Regions from separate parts of the Flavobacterium sp. F52 genome, predicted to be linked through region 2. Evidence: riboswitches for the same ligand, from Rfam matches in the RefSeq annotation. Region 2 holds a riboswitch; the other holds the start of a gene.
The links. A riboswitch is a leader RNA that binds a small molecule or an ion and turns the genes downstream of it on or off. The one in region 2 is predicted to bind S-adenosylmethionine.

Region 1: another riboswitch for S-adenosylmethionine. It lies ahead of FF52_RS19965 (TlpA disulfide reductase family protein); the one in region 2 lies ahead of FF52_RS14350 (alpha/beta fold hydrolase).

Annotation. Positions count from the first base shown of each region.
Region 1 is NZ_AKZQ01000037.1:334,340-341,884, forward strand. Features, by position in the region: gene FF52_RS19955 (PAS domain S-box protein) at 1-1,118, shown strand, start outside; gene FF52_RS19960 (response regulator) at 1,121-1,570, shown strand; SAM riboswitch class I at 1,793-1,893, shown strand; gene FF52_RS19965 (TlpA disulfide reductase family protein) at 2,132-3,121, shown strand; gene FF52_RS19970 (aminotransferase class V-fold PLP-dependent enzyme) at 3,216-4,688, shown strand; gene FF52_RS19975 (winged helix-turn-helix transcriptional regulator) at 4,743-5,120, opposite strand; gene FF52_RS19980 (NADP-dependent oxidoreductase) at 5,213-6,211, shown strand; gene FF52_RS19985 (cupin domain-containing protein) at 6,208-6,684, shown strand; gene FF52_RS19990 (TolC family protein) at 6,996-7,545, shown strand, end outside.
Region 2 is NZ_AKZQ01000027.1:172,743-180,287, forward strand. Features, by position in the region: gene FF52_RS14340 (aspartokinase) at 1-667, shown strand, start outside; gene FF52_RS14345 (hypothetical protein) at 1,304-1,519, shown strand; SAM riboswitch class I at 1,710-1,817, shown strand; gene FF52_RS14350 (alpha/beta fold hydrolase) at 1,890-2,879, shown strand; gene thrA (bifunctional aspartate kinase/homoserine dehydrogenase I) at 2,882-5,296, shown strand; gene FF52_RS14360 (OsmC family protein) at 5,393-5,818, shown strand; gene FF52_RS14365 (trans-sulfuration enzyme family protein) at 5,983-7,155, shown strand; gene FF52_RS14370 (RDD family protein) at 7,315-7,545, shown strand, end outside.

The sequences.
Region 1 (7,545 bases), on a different contig from region 2:
GTGAAGAGAAATTTAGGCAGCTTGCCGATCTGGTGCCTCAAATTATCTGGACTGCTCGTCCTGACGGATTTATAGATTATTACAACAGCAGATGGTATGAATACACCGGTTTTAATGAATATGAATTTGGCGATTCTAGTTGGGTTCCAGCGCTCCATCCCGATGATGTTTATGATGTTTTAAGAACTTGGTATCAAAGCGTTCAAGCGGGGTCTTCTTACCAAATGGAATTTCGTTTAAAAAATGGAAGTACAGGCGAATACCGTTGGTTTTTGAGTAAAGCACTTCCTATTAGAGATAAAGAAGGCGTTATCACCAATTGGTTTGGTACCTGCACCGATATTCATGAACAGAAATCGATTACCGAAAAGCTGGAAATTTTGGTAGCGGACCGTACCAAAGAACTCCAGCGTTCTAATGATGATTTACAGCAATTTGCCCATGTGGCTTCGCATGATTTAAAAGAGCCTGTTAGGAAAATAAAAACATTTGTAAGCCGTTTGGAAGACCATCTTGAAAATAAGCTCGACGAATCGGCAACGAGATATATTGAAAGAATCCATGTAGCGGCAGACCGCATGTTTACTATGATTGACGGTGTACTTGCCTATTCTAAAATCAATGCCGACTCGCAGAAAGCAACAATAGTTGATCTTAACGAAGTCATCAAAAATATAGAAACCGATCTGGAAATTTCACTTCAAAGGACAGGGGGAAATATTTATTATCAAGGACTTCCAGTTATTGAAGGAGCTTCTGTGCTGCTTTATCAATTGTTTTATAATCTGATAAACAATTCGATTAAATTTGCTAAAGAAAATGTTCCGCCGCAGATTGCCATTAATGCAGAAGAAAAATTTGAAGACGGTAAAAGAATAGCTGTAATTACAGTACGAGACAACGGAATCGGATTTGACCCCGATCAGACGGGACGTATTTTTGAAACTTTTACCCGATTAAATTCTAAAGACCGTTATGAAGGAACTGGCTTAGGGTTGTCGCTTTGTAAAAAAATAGCGGAACGTCACGGAGGCAGCATTACAGCAAATGGAATTGTCGATAAAGGAGCTGTTTTTACAATTATGTTGCCATTTGAACAAACAGAAAAAGACATTTAAGCATGAGTAAGAAAATAATTTTATTAGCCGATGATGACAGGGACGACGCAGAAATGTTTTGCGAAGCGTTGGCTGATATAGATGAAAGTATTATTTGTCACTGTGCAGAAAATGGGGATCAAGCATTGAAAATGCTAAATAGTCAAGATAAAACACCTGAAGTTGTCTTTTTAGATTTAAATATGCCTATTATGAATGGATGGGAATGTCTGAAACGATTAAAATCGGAAGAGCGTTATAAAGATATTCCGGTAATTATGATTTCTACTTCTTCACACAAAAATGATATGGAAGCTGCTGGCGACCTTGGCGCATTCTGTTATTTTGTGAAGCCAAATAATTTCAACGATCTAAAACAAGTGCTGGGACTGATTACCTCAAATCTTGAAAACGGATTAAAAGAACCGCTTTCCAATCTGGAAAAGAACCAATACCTGCATCTTTTTCTTTAGAATTTAAAAATACTTTTCAATTCAGATTTTAAAAACGTATGAATTTCTTTTATAAATAAGAATTTCAAAACGATGTATTTGTGTTTTTTAATTATTTGATTATGAGAACTTTGTTTTCTTCTTAAAAATGCTTTTTCAATTAATTTTAAAAAAATTCAATTTAAACTTGACTAATTCGGTAGAATTAATATATATTTGTATCGAAGAAAATTTATAACATGATACTTATCCAGAAAGACTGAGGGAATAGGCCCAATGAAGTCTTAGCAACCTGTTGCCGAATAAGGTGCTAAATCCTTCCGCTACAAGCGGGCAGATAAGAAAGATTTCTCCGTAAATCTGTTTAAGATCATCTAACCAAATCTTTATTAATATGAAAGCTGAATCAATTGTATATGTCGGTTATGAGCTCTTGAATTCCATTTTTGAAGAAAACGCCTTTGCTTTTTTCTAAATGCTAAAACAATAGTCTATTCCAGATTCTCTTTGTAAAATAAAATACTGCCAATGACTTCTGACATTGGCCTGAAATTCTTTTGTCTAATCTTAAAACTAAAAAAAATGAAAAAAATACTATTAGGTTTCGCTTTATTTCTTGGAGCTCTTCAAACTCAGGCTCAGGAAAATAATTTACAATTGAAAGGAACTGTTGCTGATACTGTAGCGCAATACGTTTACTTGCAGAAGTTTCACAATAAGATGTTTACCACGATTGATTCGGCAAAAGTAAAAGACGGAAATTTTAGTTTTAAAACGAAAGTAAAAACGCCAGATTTATACGGATTAAGCGTAAATACAGAAAGTTCGCCATTGCATATTTTTCTAGAAAAAAATCCGATTACAGTAAAACTGAGTCCGAAGAAATATTACACAACATCTGTGGTTGAAGGTTCTGCTTCTCAGGATTTGTTTGAAGCCTATAAAAAGAGCAAAGATGTAGAAATCAGTAAATTCATAACAGAAAATCCAAAATCTATTGTTTCTGCTTATGTATTGTACAGAAACTGGTCTTACAGATTAACACCTGAACAGATTACACAAAATATTGCTTTGCTAGATAAAAGTCTTCAAAGTACTACTTACGTGAAAGAATTAAAAGAACTGGCTATTGTTTTAGACGGATTATCGGTAGGTAAAAAAGCCCCAGATTTTACAGCCAATGATCCTGATGGAAAGCCAGTTCGACTTTATGATAACTTAAAAGGCTATACTTTAATTGATTTTTGGGCTTCATGGTGCGGACCTTGCAGAAGAGAGAATCCAAATATTGTTGCGGCTTACAAAGAATTTCATGACAAAGGATTCAATATTGTCGCAATTTCTTTGGATAAAAAGAAAGAAAATTGGCTTAAAGGAATTAAAGACGATAATTTAACCTGGACGCATGTTTCTGATTTGCTTTTCTGGAACAGTGCAGTTGCCAAATTATATGGTGTAAGAGCCATTCCTGGAAATTATTTGGTGGATTCGAAAGGAGTAATCGTTGCGAAAAACCTGTATGGAGAAGAATTGCAATCTACATTGAAAAGACTTTTAGAAAATAAAATTTAAAAAAGAAAAGCGCAATCTTGTCTTTCAGATGAATGATAAGATTGATAAGAAATACAAATAATACAATATTAGTTAATTTTAAAATGACAAGGATATGAATGCTATTGAGCCAACAACAAAACCAACAGAACCTGAGTGTTACTTTTCTAAATTTAGAGAAAATACAGTAGGAATTGACCATACTTTCGAATCGGTTTACGGAGAACAGAATCTAGTTTATGCAGACTGGGTTGCCAGCGGAAGATTATATGCCCCGATCGAAGATATCATGCTCAATAAAATTGGTCCCATGATTGCCAATACGCATTCACTTTCAAGTCAGACAGGAAAAACTTCTACTTACGCCTATCAGCATGCGAGAGATATTATTAAAAAATCGGTAAATGCCAGCCCATCAGACGTTTTGGTTACTACTGGGAGCGGTATGACGGCTGCTTTATCAAAATTGCAGCGTATCATGGCGCTTCGAACAAAAGCTGAAGAAGATAAACCAGTGGTTTTCATCACACACATGGAGCATCATTCCAATCAGGTTTCTTGGTATGAAACGAATGCAGAAGTGGTTATTCTGCCACCTGATGAAAATAATTTAGTTGACCCAAAAGCTCTTTCGTCAGCAATAAAAAAATATGCCGACAGAAGCTTAAAAATCGGTTCGTTTACAGCTTGTTCAAATGTTACAGGAATTATTACGCCTTATCGCGAATTGGCCAAAATCATGCATCAAAACGGCGGACTTTGTTTTGTAGATTTTGCGGCTTCGGCGCCGTATGTTAAAATTGATATGCATCCAGAAGACCCAGAAGAACAATTGGATGCGATTTTCTTTTCTCCGCATAAATTTTTAGGAGGGCCAGGAACTTGCGGTATTCTGGTTTTTAATGAAAAATTATACCAATCTGATTTTCCTGATAATCCAGGTGGAGGAAATGTAAAATGGACCAATCCGTTAGGAAAATATTGTTACAGTGATGTGATAGAAGTAAGAGAAGATGGCGGAACTCCAGGATTTCTGCAGGTTATTAGAACGGCATTGGCTTTAGAATTGAAAGAGCAAATGGGAGTGGAGAACATCAAAAAAAGAGAAAAAGAATTGCTTGACCTTTGTTTTTCGAGACTTCAAAAAATACAAGGCTTGTCTATTTTAGGAGATTTGACCACCGAGCGAATTGGCTGTGTATCGTTTGTAATTGAAGATATTCACTACAATCTAATTGTAAGACTTTTAAACGACCGTTTCGGAATTCAGGTTCGCGGTGGCTGGTCGTGTGCTAGTACTTATGCTCATTATTTGTTTAATATCAACGAAAAGAAATCGGCAGAGATTACAAACGAATTATTACAGCGAAATCAGACCAATAAACCGGGTTGGGTACGTTTGTCATTGCATCCAATTACAACCAATGAAGAGCTTTTGTATATCTGCGATGCCATTGAAAAAGTGGCTCATAATTATAAAAAGTGGAAAAAAGATTATGTATATAATTCGGTTTCAAATGAATTTGAAAATCCCGAAATTAAAGATACCATCGCAAGAGAAGTAAATGAATGGTTTAAGTTAGATTAGTTAGTAGTAAACCTAACAGGTTTTGAAAACCTGTTAGGTTTATAAAAAGAAGAATTATTTAAGCGATTCAATAATTTTTTCTCGATGCGCCAATCCCCAATTGACTAAGGTTTCGGTTACGGGAAGAACCGATTTTCCGTATTCGGTAATAGCATAAATTACAGTTGCAGGTTTGGTATCTTGTTCTGTTCTGCTGATGAGTAAATTGGTTTCCAATTCTTTGAGTTCTTTACTTAGCATTTTAGCCGAAATGCCGTCAATTTCTCGCTGCATTTTTTTAAAATGAATAACTTGATGTGTTCTATTGGTTAAAAACCTTAGAATCATCAATTTCCATTTGCCTCCCAAAACATCAAGACTGTCACGCATTGCCATCAATTCTTCAGAACAATTGGCTTCGCGAAGGACTCCATTATCGTTAATTTTTGCCATACTAGTTTCTCTTTGGTAACCGGTTACCTTGGGTTAACCCATAACAAAAATAAAATATTAGGGCGATACTTTTGTAAACTAAAATCATAAAAATGAAAGCAATTGTATTACAGGGAAACCTTGAATTTAGACTGGAAACAGTAGAAATTCCAAAGCCAGAACCGCATCAGATTCAGGTAAAGATTATGGCTTCAGGATTTAATCCGATTGATTATCAAATGACCGAAAACGGCTCTGAAAGAAAGTTGATCCATTCGCCAATTTTAGGACGCGAATTTTCGGGAATCGTAACAGCAATTGGAGCTGAGGTAACCCAATTTAAAATTGGCGATGCTGTTTTCTGCGGATCAGGAAGTATGGGATCTAATGGCACTTATGCAGAATATATTTGTGTTCCAGAAGGTATTGCAGTTAAGAAACCTCAAAAGATTTCTTTTGACGAAGCAGCGGGAATTCCATCAGCAGGACTTACGGCTTTACAGTCTTTTAATCGAATGAATGCTTCTTCAACCGATTCGATATTGATTACAGGAGCTGCGGGTGGAGTAGGAAATGTATTTATTAAACTGCTTATCGCTAAAGGTTTTACCAATTTTGTCGTTACAGCTGGGAATGAAGAAAGTATAAATTCTTTAGTAAATCTTGGTGTAAAATCAGAACAGATCATCAATTATAGAAAAGAAGATATTTACGAAGCAGCTTTTTCATTAAACGGAAATCAAAAATTTGATATTGCAGTAGATTTTGTCGGAAATCAGGTTGCTGAAATTGCAGCAAAACTTTTAAAAATAAACGGAAAGTATATTGATGTAACGAATTTTTCTACTCCAGAATCGAGAAGCATACTTTTTTCTAAAGGAGCCACAATTCATAACATTTCAAATTATGCGTATGGAATTGAAAAGCAATATGATTATTATAAAAACGGATTGGCAGAATTAAGTCATTTGATAGAAAATGAAATAATCAGTCCACCAAATATTAATGTAATAGGAGGATTAAAGAAAGAAACAGTGGACACATCACTTGCAATTCTTAGAAAAAATAAAACGAATGGCCGAAAACTAATCATGCAGATTCATAAAGAATGAGAACAATACCAAGAAGAATCGTAACAGGCTTACGAAATGGAAAATCGATTATAGAACAAGATGAAATCGTTTCGAATGTATCGGAGCATTTTCCGGGACTAATTATTTCTGATATTTGGTCGACCGATTCCACGCCAGCAAAATTTGAAGAAAAAATTATAGAAAATACCGCTTTTCCAAATACGCCAAAAAACGGAAGTTATTTTCGCTATGTCCAGATTCCGCCCGATAAAGATTTGGGAGTGATAGCCTTAGAAGGAGAACCCCATCCGTTGATGCATCAGACCGATACTTTAGATTACATTATCATTATTTCGGGTGAAATTTACCTGATTGTTGATGAAGAAGAAACTTTGCTGCAAGCTGGAGATATTGTAATTCAGCGCGGAACCAATCATGCGTGGAGCAATCGATCCAATTCGCCTTGTATCCAATTGGCCGTTTTACTCGACGCAACGAAAACAGAAAAATAATATTTATACGCCGATAATTACATTTTGATTTCTTTCTAAAATTGCAATGATCATCTGATTGTTGCAATTTTTTTTGCTTCAAAGCCTTAAAAATTGTTCCAATTTATAAAATGAAACAATTTTGAGTGTTTGTACTCTAAAGTCTTGAATAATAATTGTTTAAATTTATATCAAAATAATTATTGCAAAAGAACAATTTCAGATTTTACGCCGTGACTTTTTTATAGAAAGATTTCAAGTTTTACCGAAAGGTTGTTGAAGAATATTGATTACAAATTCCCAAAAATTAAAAATTAAATCAATATAATCGGATGTGTTATTGGCAATTAAGAGTTTCAAATTTAAAACATTTGACTCTTGTCTTATTGTGCTGCTGTAACTTCAATTTTGCTCAGCAGGATACCAGCAGTCTTGCATCTGCAAAAAAAATAAGACTCGATGAAGCAATTTTATTAGGAATTAAAAATAACCGGCAATTAAAACTGGCAAATGCTGATTTGGCTATTGCTAACGAAAATGTCGGTCAGGCAAAAATTGCAAAAGCGCCAAGAATAAGTTTGAATGGCGGATACAACTACATCGGAGATCCTAAACTCTATGAAGGATTTTATGCCAGAAATGTCACCGTAGATTATTACGATCATCAGGCTTTTGCTAATATTATTTCTTCACTTCCAATTTACGCCGGAAATGCCATTAACACCAGAATCAATCAGCAGGAATTAATTAGTCAAATGCAGGAATCTGTTGTGCGAATGACAGAAGCCGATGTCAAAAATGCCATTACAGAACAATATTTCACTCTTGAAAAATTATATCGCCAAATTGAGGTTACGAAACAGAATATCATCAATACTGACA
Region 2 (7,545 bases):
AGAGTTTTTGTATGAAACATCGGTTGAAACTGGAATTCCTGTTTTGCAGACCTTAAGAGATTTGTACTATTCGGGAGAAAAAATCACAAAGATTCGAGGCGTTTTTTCCGATAATCTGAGTTACGTCTTTAATAGATTTTCATCTGAAGATGTTTCGTTTTCATCTGTTTTAAAAGATGCGAGTCTTTTAGGTTTGATGAAATCAAATTTTAAAGAAGATTTGTCTGGAAATGATACTGCAAGGAAACTTCTAATATTGGCCAGAGAAATAGGAAAAGATTTTGATCTCTCAGATATTAATATAAAACCTTTTATAACCGAAGAGCATTTGGAAAAAAATGGAGTGCTCGATAAAGAGGCTGTAGATAAATCATTTAAAATTGCCAAAATCACTCAAGCAGAAAATCATGTACTCCGTTATGTAGGAGAGTTTGATGTAGAAAAAGGCACTTTAGAAGCCAAATTAATTTCGGAACCAATAGCCTCTCCAATCGGGCAATTGAAAGGTTCCGATACTATTTTTGAAATTTATACCAAATCTTACGCCGATATTCCAATCGTAATTCAAAGTGCTCCGCCATGTAAACAAGCAATTTCGAGAGGAATTATAACTGATATCCTAAAAATAGTGGAACGAATTAGGACTAAGGAGGCAGTCTGGTTATAATTTTTTAGCCGAAAAAGAAAAAGGTTCTTTGATAAACTGATTTGTCAAATGGAATTATTAAGAAAAAACGAGTTTGTTTTGTAAGTTTTTTACTTGTATTATTTCGTTTTCGTTTTTGTAAGATGTTTTTTGACGTTAAAAAATTGATTTTTAACGATTTTTGTAATTAAATTCTTGAATTTAATTTGTGTAATAAAAAAAATAATTGCATATTTGTTATACCCAAAAACTACTAGAAATCAAATGAACTTAAAAGTCAACAAAATGTTTTGTGCCATTTCGGTTAAGACCGAGGTTGGGGTGTCTATTGCTTAAAAAATTGTAAGAATACAATAATAATATAGTAAGAGCCTCCCGAGAAATTTTGGGAGGCTTTTTAATTTAATACAAATGCAGAATTTAAATAAACAATATAAATCACAGATGAATAAATCCTTACAGATGAACAAGATGTTTTCTGTCGCGCTTATTTGCGCATACGTCTGTTGATACTAAAAGTATATGTGAGTGTAAAAACTTAAACCCTTTTGGTATCTGAAAAATCCAAAAGGGTTTTTTTATTCCAGAAAGCGATTTAACAAAAAGATAAACGAGAAATAAAGATTATAAAACACAACTTAACTAAAACTTAAAATCATGAGCACATTGAACTACTTAGCAGAAAAAATTTCAAATTTGAAAAACAGAAGGACAAGAAAAAATAATCCGCCACCAACAAACGAATTGGCTCATCCAAGATTCGGAATAACTGAGGCTGGAATCGCAGAGGAAGGTAAGGCAACTGGAAAAAAAGCGCCGAACTCTTTATTGTTTTTGATGTATTCAAAAGAAAATGAAACGCTTTTTATCTAAACAGAAAAGCATCATAAATTTAGGGTAAAACCTGCTTAATTTTACTGGGCATTTTTGTTCGGTAAATTTTTGCGTATAATAGTTTTTGCTAAAGTAAGTTTCAGAAATTTAACAAACACTTTTAGATAAAATTTGTTTGTTAGAGAAATTAGTAGTTAATTTGCACCGTTAAGTTCAAACACGTATTGAAATGTTATAAAGAAAGGACGAGGGATTAGACCCGATGAAGCCTTAGCAACCCTTCGGTAAAACGAAGAAGGTGCTACATTCTACCACGCCAAACGTGGAAAGATAACAACAAGATTTTTTCTAGTTAAACCTAGTTTTTCTTTCTAATATTTCCATATACAAATCAGATAATACAATAGATTTGAAATTGGAAAATATACCAAACCCTATTATAATTCAAGATTTCATCACAGAAAGTGGTGCAGCTTACCATTCTATACCTTTGCACTTTACATTGGCAGGACAGCCTTTGCATAGTGCGCCAATTGTATTGGTTAATCACGCCTTAACAGGAAATGCGCAAGTAACTGGAGAAAACGGCTGGTGGAATGACTTAATTGGCGAAGGTAAAACCATAGATACTGCTGTTTATACCATTTTAGCCTTTGATGTTCCTGGAAATGGAAGCAATTTTTTTTTAATTGAAAATTATCTTGACTTTACAGCCAGAGATGTCGCGAGAATCTTTATTGAAGGCGTAAAAGCTTTACATATTGAAAAGCTTTTTGCAGTTATCGGAGGCTCTGTAGGAGGAGGAATTGCTTGGGAAATCTTAGCTTTAGAACCTAATATAACAGAAAACCTTATTCCGATCGCGAGTGACTGGAAATCTACTGACTGGCTTATTGCCAATTGTTTTCTTCAGGAACAAATTCTAAACAATTCTTCAAAACCAATCGAAGATGCAAGAATTCATGCCATGCTTTGTTATCGTTCGCCAGAATCATTCAAAGAGAAATTCCAAAGAACAATCAATCAAGATCTTTTGATTTTTAATATCGAAAGCTGGCTGGCACATCACGGCAAAAAATTGCAGAAAAGATTCCAACTGTCTTCTTATAAATTAATGAACCAATTGCTTAAATCAATTGATATTACTAGAAATAGTGAAAGTTTTGAAAACTTGTTGTCCAAAACAAAAGCCTCAATTCATATTATCGGAATCAATTCAGATTTGTTTTTTACGGCAAAAGAAAACGTAGAAACCTATGAAGAATTGAAGAAGTTTAAAGACAATGTTTTCTACAGCGAAATTGATTCGGTTCATGGACATGACGCTTTTTTAATCGAGTACAAACAATTAGATCATTTACTTGCCGACATTTTTAAGGCAGAAACAATAAAGAAATAAAAATGAAAGTATTAAAATTTGGAGGTAAATCATTAGCAAACGGAGAAGGACTTAACAAAGTTGTTTCAATCATTTCAGATAAAGTAAATCAAGGCGAAAAAATTGCCGTTGTCGTTTCTGCACGTGGAAATGCGACAGATGAGCTTGAATTTATCTTAAGCATTGCTGCTAAAAATGGCAGTTATAAAGAATTATTAGAGAATTTTAAAAAATATCAAATATCAGATTATCCGCAAGTTGATTTGTCTGAAGAGTTTAATGTTTTAGATAAACTTTTCGAGGGTGTTAGCTTAATTGGCGATTACAGCAAAAAAATCAAAGATCAGATTTTGTCAAAAGGCGAATTGCTTTCGGCTAAATTATTGACGGCTATTTTACTAGAAAAAGGAATTCCAGCCAATTTTGTAGATACAAGAGAATTATTGAAAACGGATTCTAAATTTGGTGATGCACAGCCATTAGAACAGCTTTCTAAGAAAAACGTAGTCAATTATTTTAAAGAACATAACGGAGAAACGGTTAATATAGTTACAGGTTTCATTGGATCTAATAACAACAACGACACAACTACTTTAGGTAGAAATGGCAGTAACTATACCGCTTCGTTAATCGCAAATTATTTAAATGCTGAAGAATTGCAGAACTTCACGCACGTAGACGGAATCTACACTGCAAATCCGGATTTGGTTGCAGATGCTAAGAAAATCGAATATTTATCGTTTAATGAAGCAAATGAGTTGGCAAATTTCGGTGCGACGATTCTTCATGCTAAAACGATTATTCCTTTGTTAGAAAAGAATATTCCGTTACGAATTCTAAATACTTTCAACCACGAAAACCGCGGAACATTAATCACTTCAGATTCTTCTAAAGAAGGAATTAAAACACTTTCTGTTTTAGAAAATGTATCTCTTGTAAATCTTGAAGGACGAGGATTGCTTGGAAAAGCTGGAGTTGACGCTCGAATTTTTAAAGTAATGGGAGATAATAATATCAGTGTAAGCATCATTTCTCAAGGTTCTTCAGAAAGAGGAATCGGACTTGTGGTTGCAACTGATAAAGCAACAACAGCAGTTGTAGAATTAGAAAAAGAATTCGAAAATGACTTTTATTCTAAAGATGTAAATCAGATTACGGTTACAGATAATGTATCTGTAATTTCGATTATCGGACAGGATTTGAGCACTTTCCACAAACCATATACTGCTTTAATTAAAAATAAAATCGTCCCGATTTTGTTCAACAACACCGTAACAGGTAAAAACGTAAGTTTGGTTGTTAAAAAAGAGGAATTAAACAAAGCTTTAAATGTAATTCACGGAGAGATTTTTGGAGTTTCAAAGAAAATCAACATTGCAATTTTCGGTCACGGATTAGTTGGCGGAACTTTAATCAACCAGATTTTAGAGTCGGCTGCAGCGATTGAAAAACGTAAAGACATTAAGCTGAATGTTTTCGCTATAGCGAATTCTAAAAAATTGCTTCTAAACAAATATGGAGTGAGCAGCAATTGGAAAAATGAAATTGAAACTAAAGGAGAAGCTTACACCATCAAAGATATTATTGCTTTCGCTAATGAACATCATTTAGAAAACTTAATTGCGATTGACAATACTGCAAGCGCGACTTTCGTTGAAAACTATATTCCGCTAGTAGAAAGCAGTTTCGATTTGATTTCTTCTAACAAAGTGGCTAATACTTTGACATATGGTTTCTATAAAGAATTAAGAAAAGCTCTGGCTGAAAACCAAAAGAATTATTTATACGAAACTAACGTTGGTGCAGGTTTACCGTTAATTGATACCATTAAATTATTGCACCTTTCAGGAGAAAATATTACTAAAATTAAAGGAGTTTTCTCTGGAACATTGAGTTATTTATTCAATAATTTCTCTGCAAAAGATGCTCCGTTTAGCGAAATCTTGCAAGAAGCGATTGATAACGGATATACAGAACCAGACCCGCGTGAGGATTTATGCGGAAACGACGTGGGAAGAAAATTATTAATTTTAGCTAGAGAATTAGACTTGCAAAATGAGTTTGAAGAAATATCAATTCAGAATTTAATTCCAGAGCATTTACGTGAAGGAAGCGCTGCCGATTTCTTGACGAAATTGAAAGAATTCGATCCAATTTATGCTAAAATAAAAGCAGATCAACAGCCAAATCATGTATTGAGATACATTGGTGAATTGTCTGGAGATTTGCAAAACGACAAAGGAAATCTAGAAGTCAAATTAGTTTCAGTGCCAAAAGATACTGCATTAGGCGGATTAAAAGGTTCTGATTCTTTCTTCGAAATTTACACAGAATCTTACGGAGATCGTCCAATCGTTATTCAGGGAGCTGGTGCAGGTTCTGCGGTAACAGCAAGAGGGGTTTTCGGAGATATTTTGAGATTGTCTGATAAAGGGTAAATACGATTTTAGATTGCAGATTTTAGATTTTAGATTTTAGATTTTAGATTTTAGATTGAAATCTGAAACGAAACAAAACAAAAAAATAACAACACAATGAAAGTAACTTTAAACAGAGTAAATGACGCATTTCATTTCAAAGTAAAAAATGAACGCGGCCACGTAGTTGACGTTGACAGCAGAGCCGAATTTGGCGGAAGCGATTTAGGAGCAAGCCCAATGGAATTGGTATTAATGGGTGTTGCAGGTTGCAGCGCTATTGATATGATTTCAATCTTGAAAAAACAGCGTCAGGAAATCACTTCTTTTAATGCTGAGGTTGAAGGAACTCGTGTACAAATCGAAGAAGCAAAACCTTTTAAAGAAATCGACGTGGTTTTCTATTTAGAAGGAGAAATCAACCCTGAAAAAGCGAAAAAAGCAGCGCAGCTTTCTTTTGAGAAATACTGCTCAGCGGCCAAAACAGTCGAACCAACAGCAACAATTAGCTACAAAGTTGTCTTGAATAACGAAGCTTTGTAAATTAGATAAATTGTCAATTTGGGAATTAGAAAATGCTCAGATTGCACATAAATAATTGACTTGTTTAAGTTTAGATTTCAGTTTTAAAACTTGTAACCTGAAACTTGACACGAGGCTGGAAGCCGAACTGGCGAAGCAAACAAAAAAAACAAAAAAGCAACACAATGAATACAGAAGAATTTGGTTTTGAAACACAAGCCATTAGAACACAATTAGAAAGATCTCAATATTTAGAACATTCGGTGCCTTTGTACCTTTCATCAAGCTTCGTTTTTGAAGATGCAGAAGACATGCGAGCTTCTTTTACAGAAGAAAAAGAAAGAAATATTTACAGCCGTTTTAGCAATCCGAACACTACAGAATTTGTAGACAAAATCTGCAAAATGGAAGGTGCTGAATCTGGTTATGCTTTTGCAACCGGAATGGCAGCAGTATATTCTACTTTTGCAGCTTTGTTAAATTCTGGAGATCATATTGTTTCTGCTAGCAGTGTTTTTGGTTCTACTCACGCTTTGTTTATGACTTATTTCCCAAAATGGAATATCGAAACTTCTTATTTCGAAATCAGCAAGCCTGAGACAATCGAGAGTTTTATTAGACCAAACACCAAAATATTATACGCCGAATCGCCAACAAATCCTGGAGTAGATGTTATCGATTTAGAATTGCTTGGAAATATCGCTAAAAAACACAACTTGATTCTAATTATCGACAACTGTTTTGCAACACCATATTTACAGCAGCCAATTAAATTTGGAGCACATTTGGTTATCCATTCAGCAACAAAATTAATCGACGGACAAGGACGTGTTTTAGGAGGAGTAACAGTTGGAGATGCAGAATTAATTAGACAGATTTATTTATTCTCTAGAAATACTGGGCCAGCTTTAGCGCCGTTTAATGCCTGGGTTTTGTCAAAAAGTTTAGAAACTTTGGCTGTTCGAGTAGACAGACATTGCGAAAATGCTTTAAAAGTAGCTGAATTTTTAGAAAGCCATCCAAATGTAAACAGTGTAAAATATCCGTTCTTGAAATCTCATCCGCAATACGAAATTGCTAAAAAACAGATGAAAGCAGGTGGAAACATCATTGCATTTGAAATCAAAGGCGGAATCGAAGCAGGAAGAAAATTCTTGAACAGCATTAAACTTTGCTCATTATCTGCAAATATTGGCGATACAAGAACCATTGTTACGCACCCGGCTTCTACAACACACAGCAAATTATCCGAAGAAGATCAGTTGGCGGTTGGAATCACACAAGGTTTAGTTCGTGTTTCTGTTGGTTTAGAAACGGTTGAAGATGTAATTGCTGATTTAAAACAAGCACTTTCTTAATTAAAGGTTTTTTAGATTCCTGAATTATATTAATGACGATTTTTAACTGTAAATTTATTACTGTTAAAAATCGTCATTCTTTTTAATGGTTGTTGATGTAAAAAGTATATTTTTGTTGTGAATCAACAAAATATATTTAGTAAAAACACCAATTAGCATATGAGCAACTCTACTTACATTCTTGATGATAAATTATTAGCTTCTAGTGGAGCACGTTTTTTAAATTATATTCTAGATCTATTATTTTTTTTCATTGTCTTTATGATGATTATTTTTTTTCTCGGCATTTTAATTGGCTTAGGATTTACAGATTTGGGAATTTGGATGGACAATTTGGGAGATTTTGGATGGAATATTATTGCAATTGTTATTTCGCTTACGTATTATCTG